One region of the Aeribacillus sp. FSL W8-0870 genome, then DNA from elsewhere that is predicted to be linked to it. Evidence: a T-box and tRNA genes for the amino acid it is inferred to sense, from the RefSeq annotation. Region 1 holds a T-box; the other holds one or more tRNA genes.
The links. A T-box is a leader RNA that pairs with one kind of tRNA and senses whether it is charged. The one in region 1 lies ahead of alaS (alanine--tRNA ligase), so its partner is inferred to be a tRNA-Ala.
Positions count from the first base shown of each region.

Region 2: it encodes a tRNA-Ala, which carries the amino acid that the T-box ahead of alaS (alanine--tRNA ligase) is inferred to sense. The anticodon was not compared.

Region 1 covers NZ_CP150165.1:2,883,403-2,893,611, reverse strand. Annotated here, with positions in the region: gene NSU02_RS14100 (Rrf2 family transcriptional regulator) at 1-342, shown strand, start outside; gene NSU02_RS14095 (cysteine desulfurase family protein) at 361-1,506, shown strand; gene mnmA (tRNA 2-thiouridine(34) synthase MnmA) at 1,522-2,637, shown strand; gene NSU02_RS14085 (tetratricopeptide repeat protein) at 2,719-3,372, shown strand; gene NSU02_RS14080 (ATP-dependent RecD-like DNA helicase) at 3,394-5,769, shown strand; gene NSU02_RS14075 (hypothetical protein) at 5,968-6,153, shown strand; gene NSU02_RS14070 (AI-2E family transporter) at 6,226-7,287, shown strand; T-box leader at 7,337-7,543, shown strand; gene alaS (alanine--tRNA ligase) at 7,616-10,209, shown strand, end outside.
Region 2 covers NZ_CP150165.1:1,043,503-1,053,711, forward strand. Annotated here, with positions in the region: rRNA gene NSU02_RS05060 (23S ribosomal RNA) at 1-1,454, shown strand, start outside; tRNA gene NSU02_RS05065 (tRNA-Val) at 1,551-1,626, shown strand; tRNA gene NSU02_RS05070 (tRNA-Thr) at 1,786-1,858, shown strand; tRNA gene NSU02_RS05075 (tRNA-Lys) at 2,176-2,251, shown strand; tRNA gene NSU02_RS05080 (tRNA-Leu) at 2,259-2,340, shown strand; tRNA gene NSU02_RS05085 (tRNA-Gly) at 2,347-2,418, shown strand; tRNA gene NSU02_RS05090 (tRNA-Leu) at 2,426-2,514, shown strand; tRNA gene NSU02_RS05095 (tRNA-Arg) at 2,520-2,596, shown strand; tRNA gene NSU02_RS05100 (tRNA-Pro) at 2,600-2,676, shown strand; tRNA gene NSU02_RS05105 (tRNA-Ala) at 2,688-2,760, shown strand; tRNA gene NSU02_RS05110 (tRNA-Met) at 2,771-2,844, shown strand; tRNA gene NSU02_RS05115 (tRNA-Ile) at 2,851-2,927, shown strand; tRNA gene NSU02_RS05120 (tRNA-Ser) at 2,940-3,029, shown strand; tRNA gene NSU02_RS05125 (tRNA-Met) at 3,040-3,116, shown strand; tRNA gene NSU02_RS05130 (tRNA-Asp) at 3,119-3,194, shown strand; tRNA gene NSU02_RS05135 (tRNA-Phe) at 3,305-3,377, shown strand; tRNA gene NSU02_RS05140 (tRNA-His) at 3,395-3,470, shown strand; tRNA gene NSU02_RS05145 (tRNA-Gly) at 3,699-3,769, shown strand; tRNA gene NSU02_RS05150 (tRNA-Ile) at 3,776-3,849, shown strand; tRNA gene NSU02_RS05155 (tRNA-Asn) at 3,949-4,020, shown strand; gene ltrA (group II intron reverse transcriptase/maturase) at 4,626-5,885, shown strand; gene NSU02_RS05165 (TraR/DksA C4-type zinc finger protein) at 5,968-6,720, opposite strand; gene NSU02_RS05170 (1,4-dihydroxy-2-naphthoate polyprenyltransferase) at 7,095-8,036, opposite strand; gene NSU02_RS05175 (isochorismate synthase) at 8,278-9,699, shown strand; gene menD (2-succinyl-5-enolpyruvyl-6-hydroxy-3-cyclohexene-1-carboxylic-acid synthase) at 9,689-10,209, shown strand, end outside.

The sequences.
Region 1 (10,209 bases):
TCTTTGAAAAGTATTGCACAATCTCATGATTTATCAGAGCATTATTTGGAACAATTAATTGCTCCTCTCCGCAATGCCGGACTTGTCAAAAGCATTCGCGGAGCTTATGGCGGATATATTTTAGCGAACGATCCGTCCAAAATAACGGCTGGTGACGTTATCCGTGTGTTGGAAGGACCGATCACCCCTGTTGAAGGAATTGAAGATGAACCGCCTGCTCAAAGGCATCTATGGTTAAAAATCCGCGATGCGGTGAAGGACGTTCTTGACAACACGACACTTGATGATTTAGCAAGCCATACAGGAGATAATGAGCAGGACGCTTACATGTTTTACATTTAAAGTCGGGAGGAATTAAATTTGGAACGGATATATTTGGATCATGCGGCAACATCGCCAGTCCATCCCGCAGTTTTGGATAAAATGACAACCTTTATGAAGGATTATTTCGGCAATCCGTCTAGCATCCATTCTTTTGGCAGAGAAAGCAGACGAGAAGTGGATGAGGCTCGAGAGCTCCTTGCCAAAAGTATTCATGCCGACCCAAAAGAAATCATATTTACTAGCGGAGGAACAGAAGCAGATAATTTAGCGGTGATTGGAACAGCGCTTGCTAATAAAGAAAAAGGAAACCATATTATCACAACAGAAATTGAGCATCCGGCTGTCCTCCAATCTTGCCGCTATCTAGAAAAAAACGGATTTCACGTTACGTATTTGCCTGTCAATCAATCGGGAGTTATTTCTGTCGAGGATCTTAAAAAAGCTTTAAAAGATGAAACGATTCTTGTCACAGTCATGTATGGAAATAATGAAGTAGGTGCCTTACAGCCTATTTCAGAAATAGGAAGCTTATTACAAAACCATCAAGCGTATTTTCATACCGATGCAGTTCAAGCATACGGACTCGTTCCAATTGATGTTCGCGAGCTGAATGTCGATCTGCTGTCGGTTTCCGGTCATAAAATAAATGGGCCGAAAGGGATCGGTTTTTTATATGCAAAAGCTGGGGTGAAATTCACTCCGCGCATGCATGGCGGTGAGCAGGAATTGAAGAGAAGAGCCGGAACGGAAAATGTTCCAGCGATTATCGGGTTTGCGGAAAGCGCAAAAATTGCAGAACAAACAAGAAAGGAAAAAACAGAGCAATATGTGCATTTTAAACAAATCATGATCGATGTGTTTGAACAAGAGGGCATTTCCTTCGCTGTGAACGGCTCGATTGACAACAGCTTGCCTCATATATTAAACGTTTTTTTTCCGGGAACAAACGTTGAATCGCTACTTGTCAACCTCGATTTGGCGGGAATTGCGGCATCAAGCGGATCAGCTTGTACAGCAGGATCAGTTGAACCGTCGCATGTGCTCGTTTCAATGTTTGGCAAAAATTCAAAAGAAATAACTTCATCGGTTCGATTCAGCTTCGGCTTAGGAAATACGGAGGCACAAATTGAATCGGCTGCCAAAAAAACAGCCGAGATTGTTAAAAGGTTAACGTCAAAATAGAAAGAGGTGAGAGAGATGGAAAAGGCGCCGCATGAAACAAGAGTCGTAGTCGGGATGTCTGGCGGAGTAGATTCATCTGTAACTGCTTTGCTCCTAAAAGAACAAGGGTACGAAGTCATCGGGGTCTTTATGAAAAATTGGGATGATACGGATGAAAACGGCGTATGTACGGCAACGCAAGATTATGATGATGTAATCCGTGTATGCAATCAGCTTGGGATTCCTTATTATGCAGTGAATTTCGAAAAAGAGTATTGGGATAAAGTGTTCACTTACTTTTTAGAGGAATATAAAGCTGGAAGAACGCCAAATCCCGATGTCATGTGCAATAAAGAAATTAAATTTAAAGCATTTTTGGAGCATGCAGCTGACTTAGGCGCGGACTATATCGCAACAGGCCATTATGCACGGGTAAAATACCGCAATGGTGTGTACAAATTGCTCAGAGGAAAGGATCCAAACAAAGATCAAACGTATTTTTTGAATCAGCTGAATCAGAAGCAGCTGTCAAAGGTCATGTTCCCCATCGGGCATCTTGAAAAAAAAGAAGTTAGAGAAATTGCGGAAAAAGCAAACTTGGCAACAGCAAAGAAAAAAGATTCAACAGGCATCTGCTTTATTGGCGAGCGGAACTTTAAAGAATTTTTAAGCCAGTATTTACCTGCTCAACCCGGCAAAATGGAGACGTTGTCTGGTGAGGTAAAAGGGAAGCATGACGGGCTTATGTATTATACGATCGGTCAACGCCATGGACTCGGAATAGGAGGAAATGGCGATCCTTGGTTTGTGGTTGGAAAAAATTTGAAAAATAATATTTTATATGTTGAACAAGGATTTCATAATGAACATTTATATTCAGACTCCATTATCGCAACAAATGTAAACTGGATAACCGGTGTAAAACCAACAGATGAGCTTGTTTGCACCGCAAAATTTCGCTACCGCCAGCCTGATCAGCCGGTAAAAGTGAAAATGATCGGTGATCAAACTGCACAAATTTCGTTTGAACAGCCGGTCCGTGCCGTTACACCAGGACAAGCTGTCGTTTTTTATAATGGAGAGGAATGTCTGGGAGGCGGCATTATCGATAAAGTATTTCGCAACGGCGAAAAACTGTGGTATGTCGGTTAAAGAGATAAGCTGTACCGATCGGAATGAGATTTGTTAACTTGGCGCAGCCTCTTTGCCTTTGGATGTGAAAGGATGAAATGGATGCATAAAAATCAACTGGCTTTAGAAGCAATAAAAGAAGGGAAATGGGAAGAAGCAGCGAAATATTTTGCAGAAGCATTGGAAGAAAATCCAAACGACCCTGTGTTATACGTAAATTTTGGGAATTTGCTTGCCTCTTCAGGTGATGCAGAAAGAGCATTGAAATTTTATGAAAAGGCGATTGAGATTGATAAAGGGACGGCTACTGCGTATTACGGCATTGGAACCGTTCATTATAATGCGGGAGATTATCATAAAGCGAAAACATTTTTTGATCAGGCGGAAAAGTATGGGCTTGCTCATAAAGATGTCTATTTTATGCTTGGAATGTCTCTTTACCAGCTTGAACAGCCCCGTCTTGCACTTCCATATTTTTTGCGGGCGGTTGAGCTGGATGAACAAGACGCCAGCGCTCACTTTCAATATGGTTTATGTTTAGCACAAGCAGGCCACATTCAAGAAGCAAAAAAAGAGTTTGAAAAAACGATCGACCTCGATCAACATCACGCAGATGCTTATTATAATTTAGGTGTTGCGTACGCATTTGAAGAAAATAGAGAAGAAGCTTTAAAAATGTTTGATATGGCGCTTTCCATTCAACCGGATCATTTGCTTGCGGGCAACGGGAAAAGGCTGTTAGAAGAAATGATTTAAACGAAATTAGGAGGAAAGAGGATGGGCGGTCAACAGGAGAGTTTGTTTCATGAGGAAAGTACTCCTTTTGTTCGCGGAGCCATTAAACATATTGTGTTCCAGAATGAGCAAAATTTTTATACTGTTATTAAAGTGAAAATTGAAGAGACGAATGAACAGTTTGAGCAAGATCAAGTGACCGTGACGGGTTTTTTTCCTCTTCTCCAATTACATGACAGCTATACGTTTTTTGGCGCGAAAAAATACCACCCAAAATTCGGCGTACAATTTCAAGCTGAGCGTTTTCAAAAGGAGCTTCCAACTACGAAAGAAGGAGTTATTCAATATTTATCAAGCGGGCTTTTTAAAGGAATCGGCAAAAAAACAGCGGAAGCGATCGTGAATGAACTGGGCGAACATGCGATTTCGATTATTTTGGAGGATCCCGATTCATTAAAAAGAGTGAAGAAGCTTTCAAAGGAAAAAGCCAAAATACTGGCTGAAACACTGAAGGAACATCAAGGTTTAGAAGGGGTTTTAATCGGATTAAATCAGCTTGGCATTGGGCCTGCACTTGGGATGAAAATTTATCAGCTATATCGGGAGGATACGCTTAAAATCATTCAAAAAAACCCATATCAATTGGTGGAAGATATTGAAGGGATCGGCTTTATTCGAGCGGATGAAATTGGGAGAGAACTTGGGATCTCCGGCAATCATCCCGACCGGCTGAAGGCGGCTTGTTTGTTCACTATTGAACAAGATGCTGTAAAAGAAGGACATGTATATGTTACAAAAGTTCAGCTGATGGAAAAAGCGAAAAAATTGCTCACCCAAAATGGAGAAGACATATCTGATCAGGATATTGAAAGAATCATTCTTGAATTGGAAGAAGATCGAAAAATTATCGTCGAGGAAGATCGAATTTATTTACCCTCTCTTTACTATGCTGAAGTGGGACTTGCCAATAACATTGAAGAAATTTTAACCCAAAACCAATTTCAAGATATGTTTCCTGAATCAGAATTTTTGCTGGAGTTAGGAAAACTGGAAGAAAAAATGAATGTTCAGTATGCCCCCTCTCAAAAAGAAGCCATTCAGCGGGCTATTCATTCGCCGATTCTTTTGCTGACCGGCGGGCCTGGAACGGGAAAAACAACCGTTATCAAAGGCATCGTTGAAATTTATGCGAACCTCCATGGCCTTTCATTGAACCCAAAAGAATATCAAAAGAAGGAAGAGCCGTTTCCCATTGTACTGGTGGCACCTACTGGACGAGCTGCAAAAAGAATGGCAGAAGCAACCGGTCTTCCTGCCGTCACAATCCACCGCCTTTTAGGATGGAATGGTTCAGAAGGATTTGAACACAATGAGGATCATCCGATTTCTGGAAAGCTTCTGATTGTTGATGAAGTATCAATGGTTGATATTTGGCTCATGCATCAATTGTTTAAATCGCTTCCTTCGGACATACAAATTGTTCTTGTTGGAGACGAACACCAACTTCCGTCCGTTGGACCCGGCCAAGTGCTTCGCGATTTGATTCAATCCGGACGAATCCCAGTTGTTACGCTGACAGATATTTATAGACAAGCAGAAGGATCTACAATTATTGATTTGGCCCATTCAATCCGCCAAGGAACTCTTCCAGCGAACCTTTTGCAAACGACACAAGACAGATCGTTTATTCCTTGTACAACATCACAAATAAAAGAAGTTATAACGAGAGTAATTGAGAACGCTTTGAAAAAAGGATATTCTGCGAAGGATATACAGGTGTTGGCACCGATGTACAGAGGGATTGCCGGCATTGATCAGTTGAATGAAATGCTTCAGGAAATGTTAAACCCCCCTTCAAAAGAAAAAAGAGAGATCAAGCATGGCAACGTTATTTACCGAATTGGGGACAAAGTGCTGCAGCTCGTCAATCAGCCTGATCAAAACGTGTTTAATGGCGATATTGGGGAGATTGTTTCTATTTTTTACGCAAAAGAAAATGTCGAAAAAGAAGATATGGTGGTCATTTCTTACGACGGTATCGAAGTAACCTATACGAAGCAAGATTTTAATCAGTTTACTCATGCTTACTGCTGCTCCATCCATAAAGCGCAGGGAAGCGAATTTCCGATTGTCATTTTGCCGGTAGTAAAAGGCTACTTTCGGATGTTGAGAAGAAATTTGATTTATACAGCTGTTACAAGGAGCAAGCAATTTTTAATTATGTGCGGAGAATGGGAAGCGTTAAAAATGGGAGTATACAACAATCAGGAGTCGATGAGGCAGACAACCTTAAAAGAGAGGCTGAAAACGTCTGAACTTGCCGAGCTGAAAGAGGAGCTTCCTTTTCCACTAGAAGATGCCAACATTGGGATGGAGAACATCACTCCATATGATTTTATGGAAGAGGGCGAAGGATAATAAATTTGTTCCTTTCCATAAGATCGATAACGATTGACAGATGATGCTACAAACAGGGGACAAATTGTTTAAGCATAAAAAGCATGCTTTATAGAGACGTATAATTTTTTTGAAAATGGTAACAAATAGTAGTGTGCATAGCGAGAATATACCGGATTAATAAATAATTAAATAAATGAATAAAGAAGGTGTCCCTGTTTGTTTACATGTCCGAATTGTAAAAGCAAAGATATTGGAAAAATCGGAGTCAATCAGTATTATTGTTGGCATTGTTTTATTGAGCTTACCGTTACAAAAGGCATTATTCACACACATCAAGTAGAAGAAGACGGAACATTAAGTTCTTTAGATGACTTGTTTCCTGAAGAAGATCGTGCGATTTGAGGCGCCTAAAATGGGCGCCTTCATGCATATTTTCGTGAGCATTCCTCAAAATAATAAGAGGAGGGATGCGGGATGAATGAGCGAGAGCGGAAATGGCTTTTCCGAATCATTTTTTTTCTCATTTTATCATTGTTTGTATATATGGTTCTTCAGCTAAAAGTCATTTGGTTTCCTATTTTCAAAATGTTAAAAGCTGTTTTAATTCCTTTTATGCTTTCCGGCTTCATTACCTACTTGCTTCATCCCGTAGTGGAAAAACTTTACCGTTCAGGTGTTCCAAGAACATGTTCGATTCTCATCATCTATTTTATTTTTTTCGGAGGAGTCGGTTTTAGCTTTTATAAAGGTGTCCCAATTTTTGTTGAACAAATGAAAGACCTTTCCGAAAATATCCCTATGTTTACAAAATATTACCAAAGCTGGACGGATAAAATTCATGACGGAACAACCAATTTACCTGGAGAAATTCATCATCGAATTGAATCTTTTATTGCTGGAATGGAAACATCCGTCGCTGCCTTTCTTGAACGGATGCTTTCAAGCATGAAGTCAATTATTGATTATGCTGTTATTATTGGTGTCATTCCCTTTCTCGTTTTTTATATGTTGAAAGATTATGAGAAAATGAAAAAGGCCATTTGGTACTTCACCCCGAAGAAATGGAGACGTGAAGGGAGACGTTTTTTAGAAAACGTCGATGAGTCGCTCGGAAGTTATTTGCGGGGGCAACTATTTGTTTGTTTTCTGATCGGGCTGGCGGCTTCGATTTTGTTTTGGCTGTTTAAAATTAAATATCCGTTAATTTTAGGGACGATTATCGGAATGACCAATATTATTCCTTATTTCGGTCCATTTATCGGTGCGGTTCCTGCTTTGATGGTCGCTGCGACGCTCTCCATTAACAAAATAATTGTAGTGCTTTTCATCATTTTTGGGCTGCAATTTATTGAAAGTAATATTCTTGGCCCTTTCATCGTTGGGAAAAGCCTGCATATGCATCCGATGGTGATTATTATGGCGCTCTTGGCGGGCGGAGAAATCGGCGGAGTGATCGGTTTAATTTTAGCTGTGCCTTTTATCACTGTTCTGAAAGAGATATTGCTGCATATCATCCGTCTGAGGAAAGCGCATTGACAAGCGATTTTTCCTTGTCTATAATTCGTGTTAGACATGGAATAAGTGCATGAAAGCGATGACGAATCGAGTATGTTGCAGTCCATCTTAAAAGAGAGGGGCTTCCGAGGCTGAAAGAAGCTCTAGATGAAGGGCAACAGAACGCTAATTCTGAGTGCAGGCAAAACCTGACGAAAATGCCACGTTACGGCAAATGAAGGTGATGAGCAATTGGCTCATAATCAGGGTGGTACCGCGAGTAACTCTCGTCCCTGTGTAAATCAGAGCATTTACATAGGCGAGAGTTTTTATTTTGCGAGAAAAATGAAGACATTTTAGGAGGAATGCCATGAAAAAGCTCACTTCAGCACAAGTTCGTCAAATGTTTTTAGATTTTTTTAAGGAAAAAGGACATTCGGTTGAACCGAGCGCTTCTTTAATTCCGGTTGATGATCCGTCACTATTGTGGATCAACAGCGGTGTCGCAACATTGAAAAAATATTTTGACGGAAGGGTTGTTCCTGAAAATCCGAGAATTACTAACGCACAAAAATCAATCCGAACAAACGATATTGAAAATGTCGGAAAAACAGCACGCCATCATACATTTTTCGAAATGCTCGGAAATTTCTCAATCGGCGACTATTTTAAAGAAGAGGCGATTGAATGGGCATGGGAATTTTTAACAAGCGAAAAATGGATTGGCTTCGACCCAAATAGATTATCAGTTACTATTCATCCGGAAGATGAAGAGGCGTATGACATTTGGAAAAATAAAATCGGGTTGCCGGAAGAACGAATTATCCGTTTGGAAGGGAATTTCTGGGATATTGGTGAAGGGCCAAGCGGACCAAATACTGAAATATTTTATGATCGTGGAGAAGAATTTGGAAACGATCCAAATGATCCGGAACTTTATCCCGGTGGTGAAAACGAACGCTATTTGGAAGTTTGGAATCTTGTTTTTTCTCAATTTAATCATAATCCTGATGGAACTTACACTCCGCTTCCAAAAAAGAATATTGATACAGGCATGGGCTTAGAGCGAATGGTTTCTGTCATTCAAAATGCGCCGACCAACTTTGACACAGATCTCTTTTTACCGATCATTCAAGCTACCGAAAAGATTTCGGGGGAAGCTTATCGAACCGACAAAGAAAAAGATGTCGCTTTTAAAGTGATTGCCGACCATATCCGCACGGTTACATTTGCTGTTGCAGACGGTGCGCTACCTTCTAATGAAGGCAGAGGGTATGTACTTCGCCGTCTTATCCGCAGAGCGGTTCGGTATGCAAAAACGATCAACATAGACCGCCCGTTTATGTATGAATTAGTTCCGGTTGTAGCGGAAATTATGAACGATTACTATCCGGAAGTAAAAGAAAAAGCATCCTTTGTTCAAAAGGTAATTAAAAATGAGGAAGAGCGTTTCCATGAGACTCTCCATGAAGGGCTTGCCATTTTAGCGGATGTAATCAAAAAGCAGAAAGGACAGGGTAGCCGAATAATTCCAGGCGAAGATGTGTTTCGGCTTTACGACACATACGGTTTTCCAGTGGAATTGACGGAGGAATACGCACAAGATGAAGGCATGGAGCTGGATTATGAAGGCTTTGAACGAGAAATGGAGCATCAAAAAGAACGTGCAAGAAAAGCCAGACAGGATGTCGACTCGATGCAAGTGCAAAGCGGAATTCTTGTGGAATTAAAAGAGGAAAGCAAATTTGTCGGCTACAATACCCTGGAAGCAAATGCACGGGTGCTTGTGATCATAAAAGATGGGGAATTAGTCGATCAAGCCGAGAGCGGGGAAGAGGTCCAAATTATATTGGACGAGACGCCTTTTTATGCTGAAAGCGGAGGTCAAATTGCTGACAAAGGAATCATCAAAAATGATGATGTGGTCTTAAACGTAAAAGATGTGCAAAAAGCGCCGAACGGCCAACACTTGCACCGGGCTGTCATCGAAAAAGGCGTTTTGACAAAAGGAGCAGCAGTTTACGCTTCCGTTTGTGCAGAGTCTAGAAAATCCATCGTGAAAAATCATACAGCGACACATTTGCTGCACCAAGCGCTGAAGGACGTGCTGGGCGTACATGTCAACCAAGCTGGATCGCTTGTTGCTTCCGACCGTCTCCGTTTTGACTTTTCACATTTTGGACAAGTTTCAACAGAAGAGCTGGAAGAAATTGAGCGAATTGTAAATGAGAAAATTTGGGAAAGCATTCCAGTCTCTATCGAGCACATGCCTCTTGACGAAGCGAAAGCGATGGGCGCGATGGCTTTATTTGGAGAAAAATACGGAAAAATTGTTCGCGTTGTTCAAGTAGGCGATTATTCGCTTGAGCTTTGCGGCGGATGCCATGTAACAAATACAGCGGAAATCGGACTGTTTAAGATTGTTTCCGAAACTGGAATTGGTGCAGGAACCCGCCGAATTGAAGCGGTGACAGGAAAAGAAGCGTACCGGTTTATGAATGAACAATATTTATTGTTAAAGGAAATTGGGGCAAAACTGAAAGCTAATGTAAAAAATCTGCCGGAGAGAATTGACAGTCTGCAGCAAGAAATAAAAGAACTACAGCGGGAAAACGAATCTCTTACGATGAAGCTTAGCAATCTGGAAGCGGGGAACATCGCTGAAAAAGCGGTAACGATCAACGGTGTAACAGTTCTTGCGGAAAAAGTTCAAGTGAAAGATATGAACAGATTGCGCGGCATGGTCGATGAACTGAAGCAAAAGCTCGGCTCGGCTATTGTTGTGCTAGCAACGGTATCAGACGGAAAAGTAAATTTAGCAGCCGGCATCACAAAAGACTTAGTTGACAAAGGGTTCCATGCTGGAAAATTAATTAAGGAAATTGCAAGCCGCTGTGGAGGCGGCGGCGGCGGAAGACCTGACATGGCTCAAGCGGGAGGAAAAAATCCTGAACGGTTAGCTGA
Region 2 (10,209 bases), 1.8 Mb from region 1:
GGAGGATAGGGCAAGCGCGCGGTTGGATGTGCGCGTCCAAGCAGTTAGGGCTGGCAAGCAGGCAAATCCGCTTGCCGTGTGCTTGAGCTGTGATGGCGAGGGAAAGGAAGTACCGAAGTTCCCGATTCCACACTGCCAAGAAAAGCCTCTAGCGAGGTGAGAGGTGCCCGTACCGCAAACCGACACAGGTAGGCGAGGAGAGAATCCTAAGGTGAGCGAGAGAACTCTCGTTAAGGAACTCGGCAAAATGACCCCGTAACTTCGGGAGAAGGGGTGCTCATCAAGGTGATAAGCCATGATGAGCCGCAGTGAAAAGGCCCAGGCGACTGTTTAGCAAAAACACAGGTCTCTGCGAAACCGTAAGGTGAAGTATAGGGGCTGACGCCTGCCCGGTGCTGGAAGGTTAAGGGGAGCGCTTAGCGAAAAGCGAAGGTGCGAACCGAAGCCCCAGTAAACGGCGGCCGTAACTATAACGGTCCTAAGGTAGCGAAATTCCTTGTCGGGTAAGTTCCGACCCGCACGAAAGGCGTAACGATCTGGGCACTGTCTCAACGAGAGACTCGGTGAAATTATAGTACCTGTGAAGATGCAGGTTACCCGCGACAGGACGGAAAGACCCCGTGGAGCTTTACTGCAGCCTGATATTGAATGTGGGTACAGCTTGTACAGGATAGGTAGGAGCCAGAGACGCGTGAGCGCCAGCTTGCGCTGAGGCGACGGTGGGATACTACCCTGGCTGTACTGACATTCTAACCCGCGCCCCTGATCGGGGCGGGAGACAGTGTCAGGTGGGCAGTTTGACTGGGGCGGTCGCCTCCTAAAAGGTAACGGAGGCGCCCAAAGGTTCCCTCAGAATGGTTGGAAATCATTCGGAGAGTGCAAAGGCAGAAGGGAGCTTGACTGCGAGACCTACAAGTCGAGCAGGGACGAAAGTCGGGCTTAGTGATCCGGTGGTTCCGCATGGAAGGGCCATCGCTCAACGGATAAAAGCTACCCCGGGGATAACAGGCTGATCTCCCCCAAGAGTCCACATCGACGGGGAGGTTTGGCACCTCGATGTCGGCTCATCGCATCCTGGGGCTGTAGTCGGTCCCAAGGGTTGGGCTGTTCGCCCATTAAAGCGGTACGCGAGCTGGGTTCAGAACGTCGTGAGACAGTTCGGTCCCTATCCGTCGCGGGCGCAGGAAATTTGAGAGGAGCTGTCCTTAGTACGAGAGGACCGGGATGGACGCACCGCTGGTGTACCAGTTGTCCCGCCAGGGGCACCGCTGGGTAGCTATGTGCGGAAGGGATAAGCGCTGAAAGCATCTAAGCGTGAAGCCCCCCTCAAGATGAGATTTCCCATCGCTAAACGCGAGTAAGATCCCTTGAAGATGACGAGGTAGATAGGTCCGAGGTGGAAGCGTGGTGACACGTGGAGCTGACGGATACTAATCGATCGAGGACTTAACCAAGAAAGAGCATCTATTCGTGAAGGAACCGTTATCTAGTTTTGAAAGAATTATGGACTTTTATTTACTTTGCATATGTCCTCTGGTGATTTTTGAATTGGAGGATTAGCTCAGCTGGGAGAGCACTTGCCTTACAAGCAAGGGGTCGGCGGTTCGATCCCGTCATCCTCCACCATACAGTATATCGATTCAGCTCAATTGGCAAAGCACGGTCGAGATATCGTCTTTCATGCTGCTTCATCGTACCAATTGAACTTTTCCTTGGACAAGATTTCTAAGATTGGAACGACGATCAAATGAAGCAAGACTGATTATTGATTGTTGTATTCATCATGCCGGTGTAGCTCAATTGGCAGAGCAACTGAATCGTAATCAGTAGGTTGGGGGTTCGATTCCTCTCGCCGGCATCATTAAAGGTGTTGCATATTGAGCAGGAACTTTTAGATTAGTCATCAGAGCAACGAGCAATGCTTCGACGAACAATCAGAGAGTTGTCCCGACGTATCCAGCGTTTTTGAGAAAACTGGAAGAGGAAGGGGCATATGACCGATTTTTAAGAAAAAATTACTTTATATGAGCCATTAGCTCAGTCGGTAGAGCAACGAGCAAGGCTTCATCGAATAAGCGACGAGTTGTCCCGACGCATCCAACATCCTCGAAAAGACTGGCAGAGGAAGGGACATCTGACAAATGAAAAATGGATTAGGAGAAAAAATTTTTTTATGAGCCATTAGCTCAGTCGGTAGAGCATCTGACTTTTAATCAGAGGGTCGGAGGTTCGAATCCTCCATGGCTCACCATTTTGACGCGGGTGTGGCGGAATTGGCAGACGCACTAGACTTAGGATCTAGCGCCTTACGGCGTGGGGGTTCAAGTCCCTCCACCCGCATAATACGCGGAAGTAGTTCAGTGGTAGAACACCACCTTGCCAAGGTGGGGGTCGCGGGTTCGAATCCCGTCTTCCGCTTTTCTCTGCCGGGGTGGCGGAATTGGCAGACGCACAGGACTTAAAATCCTGCGGTAGGTGACTACCGTACCGGTTCAAGTCCGGTCCTCGGCACCATATTGGCGCCCGTAGCTCAATTGGATAGAGCGTTTGACTACGGATCAAAAGGTTAGGGGTTCGACTCCTCTCGGGCGCGCCATATCGGGAAGTAGCTCAGCTTGGTAGAGCACATGGTTTGGGACCATGGGGTCGCAGGTTCGAATCCTGTCTTCCCGACCAGGGAATTTAAAGGGGCCTTAGCTCAGCTGGGAGAGCGCCTGCTTTGCACGCAGGAGGTCAGCGGTTCGATCCCGCTAGGCTCCATATTTAATTTGGCGGTGTAGCTCAGCTGGCTAGAGCGTACGGTTCATACCCGTGAGGTCGGGGGTTCGATCCCCTCCACCGCCATTTTTCGGACCTTTAGCTCAGCTGGTCAGAGCAGACGGCTCATAACCGTCCGGTCGCAGGTTCGAATCCTGCAAGGTCCACCATCTTTATTATATGGAGGAGTACCCAAGTCTGGCTGAAGGGGTCGGTCTTGAAAACCGAGAGGCGGGTCAAACCGCGCGGGGGTTCGAATCCCTCCTCCTCCGTCATTATTATCGCGGGGTGGAGCAGTCCGGTAGCTCGTCGGGCTCATAACCCGAAGGTCGCAGGTTCAAATCCTGCCCCCGCAACCAATGGTCCCGTAGTGTAGCGGTTAACATGCCTGCCTGTCACGCAGGAGATCGCGGGTTCGATTCCCGTCGGGACCGCCATTAATTATTGATTCAACAGCTGTAGGAGGAATTTTTCAAGTACAGCAGGTTGTGTCAATGAATTCTTTCTTTAATGATGGATTGTACATAACTTTTTATCGGAGTTTTACGGCTCGGTAGCTCAGTCGGTAGAGCAAAGGACTGAAAATCCTTGTGTCGGCGGTTCGATTCCGTCCCGAGCCATTGTTTTATTAATTGCGGCGACTGTGGCGAAGTGGTTAACGCACCAGATTGTGGCTCTGGCATTCGTGGGTTCGATTCCCATCAGTCGCCCCATTTGCCTATAGTAGAGATAGATAATATGGCATTGAAAATAAGTATTTATTTCTATTATCAGCTTATTATGCGGGTGTAGTTTAGTGGTAAAACCTCAGCCACGAGCGACACTTCAATGAATTATCTGCGAGTTACCTCGACGCATTTACATCCTCGAACAATGCTGGAAGAGGAAGAGGCATGGAAAATGCGTGTTTATCATTTAAATAGAAAAATAAATATTTTCGCGCGGGTGTAGTTTAGTGGTAAAACCTCAGCCTTCCAAGCTGATGTCGTGGGTTCGATTCCCATCACCCGCTTAATATGGGCTTGTAGCTCAGCTGGTTAGAGCGCACGCCTGATAAGCGTGAGGTCGGTGGTTCAAGTCCACTCAGGCCCATTGCTATTTTTTAAGCAGCTTAGTTGGGCAATTGACATTGCTGCAATTGTCAGTCAATAGCTGTTCTATTTGGCAAAATGCCTTAAATTTTTTTTATATTCCGCAGTAGCTCAGTGGTAGAGCATTCGGCTGTTAACCGAACGGTCGCAGGTTCGAATCCTGCCTGCGGAGTCATTTCGAAATCAAAAAAAGCGTTGCAGTTTGCAACGCTTTTTTTGTCTTCGTGCGCCCGGCATGTACATGAACTATAGGGTGTAAGTCCCGAACCCCGAAGACAGAAGTAGAGGTTAGCCAAGAGCAAGGGTGTCCGTGGTGACGCGGAATCTGAAGGAAGCTGGAGGCAAAACACCGGTCCGAGGAACACGAACCTCATATAAGGCTAGGTATGATTGAGTGAGTTTGCGAAACAAAACAAAGCTCTTTCTGTCGAAGGTCATATCGAGTAAATGAGGCGGATAGATGGTGTGAAAGTGCATGTACTTACCCGGGGAGGTCTGGCTGGCACGCCAAGTAACCTTGGTAACCTATCTAGTGATAGATAACTGAACAGTCAGAAGTCAGCAGAAGTCATAGTACTCTTTTCGAGCTCGAGACGAAAGAGGAAGGACTGAACAATTAAGGAGAACGAATCGCTAGGCGTTCACCTTCTGTGTGGAAGCAGACAATCCGATAGGACTTACTTGAAGGAGGAAGTGGTGAATCCCACGGGGGACTTCAAGAGGGTGGAGCAGAAGATGGCACAAATAGAAGAATTCGTTCACGTGGAGAGGATATCAATGTTGATGGAAATGATTTTGTCACGGGAAAATCTCCTGGCGGCACTGAAACGAGTCGAACAGAATAAAGGAGGTCACGGAGTAGATGGCATGTCCGTAAAAGACCTACGAAGACACCTCTACGAAAATTGGGACTCCATTCGACAGTCGTTGAGAGAAGGAACCTACAAGCCCTTACCCGTCCGTCGAGTCGAAATCCCGAAACCGAACGGTGGAGTAAGACTTCTAGGGATCCCTACCGTGACGGATCGTTTCATCCAACAAGCGATTGCCCAAGTGTTGACGAAAATCTTTGATCCGACCTTCTCGAACCATAGCTATGGTTTCCGACCAGGTAGAAGGGGACATGATGCGGTTAGGGAAGCAAAGGGTTATATCAAAGAAGGATATCGTTGGGTAGTCGATATAGACCTAGAGAAATTCTTTGACAAGGTGAATCACGACAAACTGATGGGGATCTTGGCGAAAACGATCAAAGATCGAATTCTACTGAAGGTAATTCGCCGGTATCTTCAATCAGGCGTGATGATCAATGGAGTGGTAATGGAAACGGACATGGGAACGCCTCAAGGCGGCCCGCTTAGTCCACTTTTATCAAACATCATGCTTCATGAATTGGATAAAGAGCTTGAGAAACGTGGACATAAGTTTGTTCGGTATGCGGATGACTGTAACATCTATGTGAAAACAAAGAAAGCAGGAATTCGTGTCATGAACTCCATTACGAACTTTATAGAGAAGGAGTTAAAGCTCAAGGTAAATAAAGAGAAATCGGCGGTAGACCGTCCTTGGAAACGGAAGTTTCTCGGTTTCAGCTTCACACTCAATAAGACTCCAAAGGTACGGATGGCGAACGAAAGTGTGAAACGTTTGAAGAACAAGATCCGTGAAATTACATCAAGGTCGAAACCGTATCCAATGGAGAAAAGGATTGAGAAACTGAATAAGTATTTAATGGGATGGTGCGGATATTTTGCCTTGGCAGAAACACCAAGTAAGTTCAAAGAATTTGATGAATGGATTAGACGAAGGCTTCGGATGTGTTTGTGGAAAGAATGGAAAACCCCGAAAACAAGAATTCGGAAACTCAGAGGATTAGAAGTTCCAAGCCATAAAGCATTCGAATGGGGCAATACACGCAAGAAATATTGGCGGATTGCCTGCAGTCCCATTCTACACAAAACCCTCGACAACTCCTATTGGAAGCGTCGAGGGTTAAGAAGTCTATTCGAAAGATATCAAGCACTACGTCATACTTAATTGAACCGCCGTATACCGAACGGTACGTACGGTGGTGTGAGAGGTCGGGGGTTAGTCACCCCCTCCTACTCGATTTGTAATTTTAATCATTTTTCGTATATGGTTCTTTTTCTGTTAATGGAAGATCTCCCCATAAAACTGTTAAATCCTCTTCATCAAGCATTTTTTCATATCGTTTATGTTCATGTGACGGATAGACGTTTACGTTTTTTCCCTCAATATCTGTATAAATGAAGTTTTCAATATCTTCAATATATCCAATTTCATCATCGGAATTATACATATCTCCGTACGATAACGGTGGAGTTCTTACATCTTGCGGTGTTTCTGACGTTCCGTATTCGATAACATCTTGAAAATAATCATACGGTTCAGTAACAGCGGTATTTTCATGGTCGATTTGAGAGGATCCGTGAAAAGTCGCATCAAGTATTTCTTCCTCTACAGGTCTTTCATGAGAAATCGTTTGAACTAGAGTATGTTCTTTGCATGTTTTGGCTGTCGGTATGGCTTTGAGACGGTCTTCATCAATTTTTTTTCCGCAGACGGAACAAGTACCGTAAGTACCCTCATGAATTCTTTCTAATGCTTCAACGATCTCTTCATATTCTTTTTCTAAATGTTTATTTAATGCTAAATCTTTTTCTCTTTCATACAGTTCGGTCGCATCGTCTCCGGGGTGATTGTCGTAGCTGGAAAGCTCTCCAGTTGATTCATGGTCCAGCCCTTTTTCCAATTGAAAATGATCGTTATTATCCCAACGTTTTTCAATCTCATTTTTCATGAATATTAATTGCTTTTGAAATTCCTTTAATTTTTTTTCGTCCATGTCCATATGAAAGACACCTTCTTTTTTAGAATCTAAAGCTATTTTGGACGAAAAGGAATAAATTATAACTTTAAAATCATGAAAAAAATTCACCTTTGCAGCCATAAATTTCATCATCATTTTAAAACATGTCAGGAAAGGATTGCTGCTTCCACGCCTTTTTTAACGCTATGCTTTGAAGCTGATGGCACTTGAAAGGCTACCACAACATCATTCGGCTGAGAAACAGGCTGGCTATCCGATAAAGAGGCTGTGACCTATCGAGATGTTTTTTCAGGACAAAATATTTGCTCAGCATATTGAAATTGCGAGTGGATGATACAGAACAAATTTCACAGTAAAGCTTAATAAAAAAACACGATAGTAAACATACTATCGTGTTACTGAGATATGATGGTGCTTATGAGCAAACCTGCAGCAAGCAAAAAGCCTAATAAAGTGTTTGTTTGCGATGTTGCTTTCATGGCCGGCATCATTTCAATAGGCTTTGTTTTGCCGACAAATCGCTTCACCGCCTGAATAGCTTTTGGAATGCTAAGAAAAGCTAGAATAGACCACCATGTGGAATAATCAAAAATGATCATAATAAAAATGAGACAGTAAGAAACAATAAACATAATTGCTAAAAATCGAATTGCATTCTGGCGGCCAAGCAAAATTGCTAATGTTTTTCTTCCGTTTTCCTTATCGCCGTCTAAGTCTCTTATGTTATTCGCAAGCATGATGGCGCCGATCGTGATCGCAATCGGGATCGAATGAATGAAAGCTGTTGAAGTTAGATAACCTGTCTGAATAAAAAAGGAAATAAGGATAATAACGACTCCCATAAATAAACCTGAAGCTAGCTCGCCAAACGGCGTGTAAGCGATTGGATATGGACCTCCAGTATATAAGTATCCTACTGCCATACAAATTGAACCGACTAATGCCAACCACCAGCTTGACTGGAGACAGATGTAAATTCCCAATAGGATAGAGACAACAATACATGTGATTGCTAAATTTAAAACGGTTTGGGGCTTGAAGCCATTTCGGACAATTGCTCCTCCAATTCCGACAGATTCTTCTGTATCAAGACCTCGTTTATAATCGAAATATTCATTAAATAAGTTTGTGGCTGTTTGAATTAACAACGAGGCAGTAAGCATCGTAAGAAAAAGTCCAATATGAATGGGTCCTACTTGCAGTGCCAAAAGAGTTCCGACAATCACGGGGACAAATGCTGCAGTTAATGTATGGGGTCTTAAAAGCATCCACCAAGCCCGAAACCCTCGTTCAGCTTTTATAATGGGTACATTATGTGACTCCGTTTTAGGATGCATAATATGTTCTCTCCTTTATTTCATTCTGAAAACGAAAGCTATTCCCCACAACCTAGTCTAGAAAAATGTCGAAAGAGTGTCAATTGTTTTTCATTGGAATAAATGCTCAAGCCCCATCAAAGAGCTGAGGCAGTTTGTTTGCTTGTTGTTTTGCATTGCGTCATTCTATAATATAGTTGACATAAATTTTGAACAGGTGTATCTTAATATAAGCTATTTTTCGGTTATGGAGGGATCATCTTTGGTTTCAATTCCATGTTCAGATACATTGAGGGATAAAGTTGCGAATGCTGTCAATCATGTCAAAAAATATTCCCATCCAATCATTTTAAGTTATGTATTTGAAATCAAGGAGAAAGATCCGCTCCAGATTTTCTCAAGCTTTCAATCGGCTTATGCAGGGAAAAGATTTTATTGGGCGACACCTGATCGTACATTTATCCTTTGTGGAATTGGTGTTGAGCTCGAATTGACGACAGACAAAAAATTTTCCAACCGTTTTTTTGACATTTATTCAAAGTGGAAAGATTGGAAAGAGCATATACAAATTGAAGGCGCCCATCCGATTGGAACGGGTCCGCTTCTTTTTGGGGGTTTTTCTTTTGACCCTTTAAAAAATGCGAATCCTTCAAAATGGAAACCGTTTCATGAAGCACGATTCACTTTACCTTCTTTCATGATTACAAAAATTGGCCGTCACACACTTGCTACTATAAACAGGTTAATTCAATCAACTGATGATATAAATGAAATTATAAATCATTTCAATACATATGAATACACCTTAAAGAAAAAAAATGAAGACACAAATTCTTTTTTGAATTTTACCATCAAAAAAGAAAGTTTGTTTTATAAAAAAGAGTGGATGGCAGCTGTTGAAAAAGCAACAGAACAAATAAAACAAAACCGTTTTGAGAAAGTCGTATTGGCAAGGGAAATGCTGCTGGAGTTTGAGGGATCGATTGATATACATTATGTTTTATCAATGTTAAATGAACATCAGCCTAATTGTTATTTATTTGTTGTTGAAAATGAAGGAAAAACGTTCGTTGGTGCAACTCCTGAGCGGCTTGTAAGCAAGAGAGACCAAAAGGTCCAGTCTGCATGTGTAGCAGGATCAATTAAAAGAGGAAAAACAGTGGAGGCAGACGAAGAATACGCTCAGATGCTGCTTTCAGATACAAAAAACATTCATGAACATCAAATTGTTGTCAAAGCGATCGAAAAAGTGTTCCGTGAATATTGCCAAGAAGTGCAACTACAAAACAATCCAACGATTTTAAAAACGCCGAATATTCAACATTTGTATACACCTGTTGAAGGAACCGTAAAAAAAGGTTTTACGTTGATTGATTTTGTAGAAAAATTGCATCCGACCCCTGCGCTTGGCGGCTATCCGAAAGATGCTGCTCTAGCATTTATTCGCAATGAAGAACCTTTAGAGAGAGGCTGGTATGCTGCTCCGGTTGGATGGATGGATGATCAGGACAACGGAGAATTTGTCGTTGCGATCCGTTCAGGTCTGCTGGATGAGCAAAAAGCTTATTTGTATGCAGGATGCGGGATTGTTGGAGATTCGAAGCCGGAAGAGGAATACAGGGAGACAGAAATCAAATTTGGACCTATGCAGCATGCATTAGGGGGAAAACTGAATGAAAAATAAAAATCTATCTGACTATGTCATTGCATTTGTAAATGGATTAATTACAAAAGGTATTTCTGAAGTTGTAATTAGCCCAGGTTCACGATCTACCCCGCTTGCGATCACATTTGCAGAGCATCCGAAAATACATACTTATATTAATATTGATGAACGATCTGCAGGTTTTTTTGCTCTTGGATTGGCTAAAAAACAAAGAAAACCAATTGCTTTGCTTTGCACATCAGGAACAGCTGCAGCAAACTATTATCCAGCTATCATAGAAGCCCATTATTCACGCATCCCTCTTGTGATTTTAACGGCTGACAGACCTCATGAGCTGCGGGATATTGGAGCTCCACAAGCAATTGATCAAATTCATCTGTATTCGAACTATGTGAAATGGTTTGTTGATTGCGCTCTTCCTGAAAGCAGTCAAACGATGCTGTTATATATAAAAAATATCGCTCAACGGGCGGTCCAAACTGCAAATGAAAATCCGAAAGGACCAGTCCATATCAACTTACCTTTCCG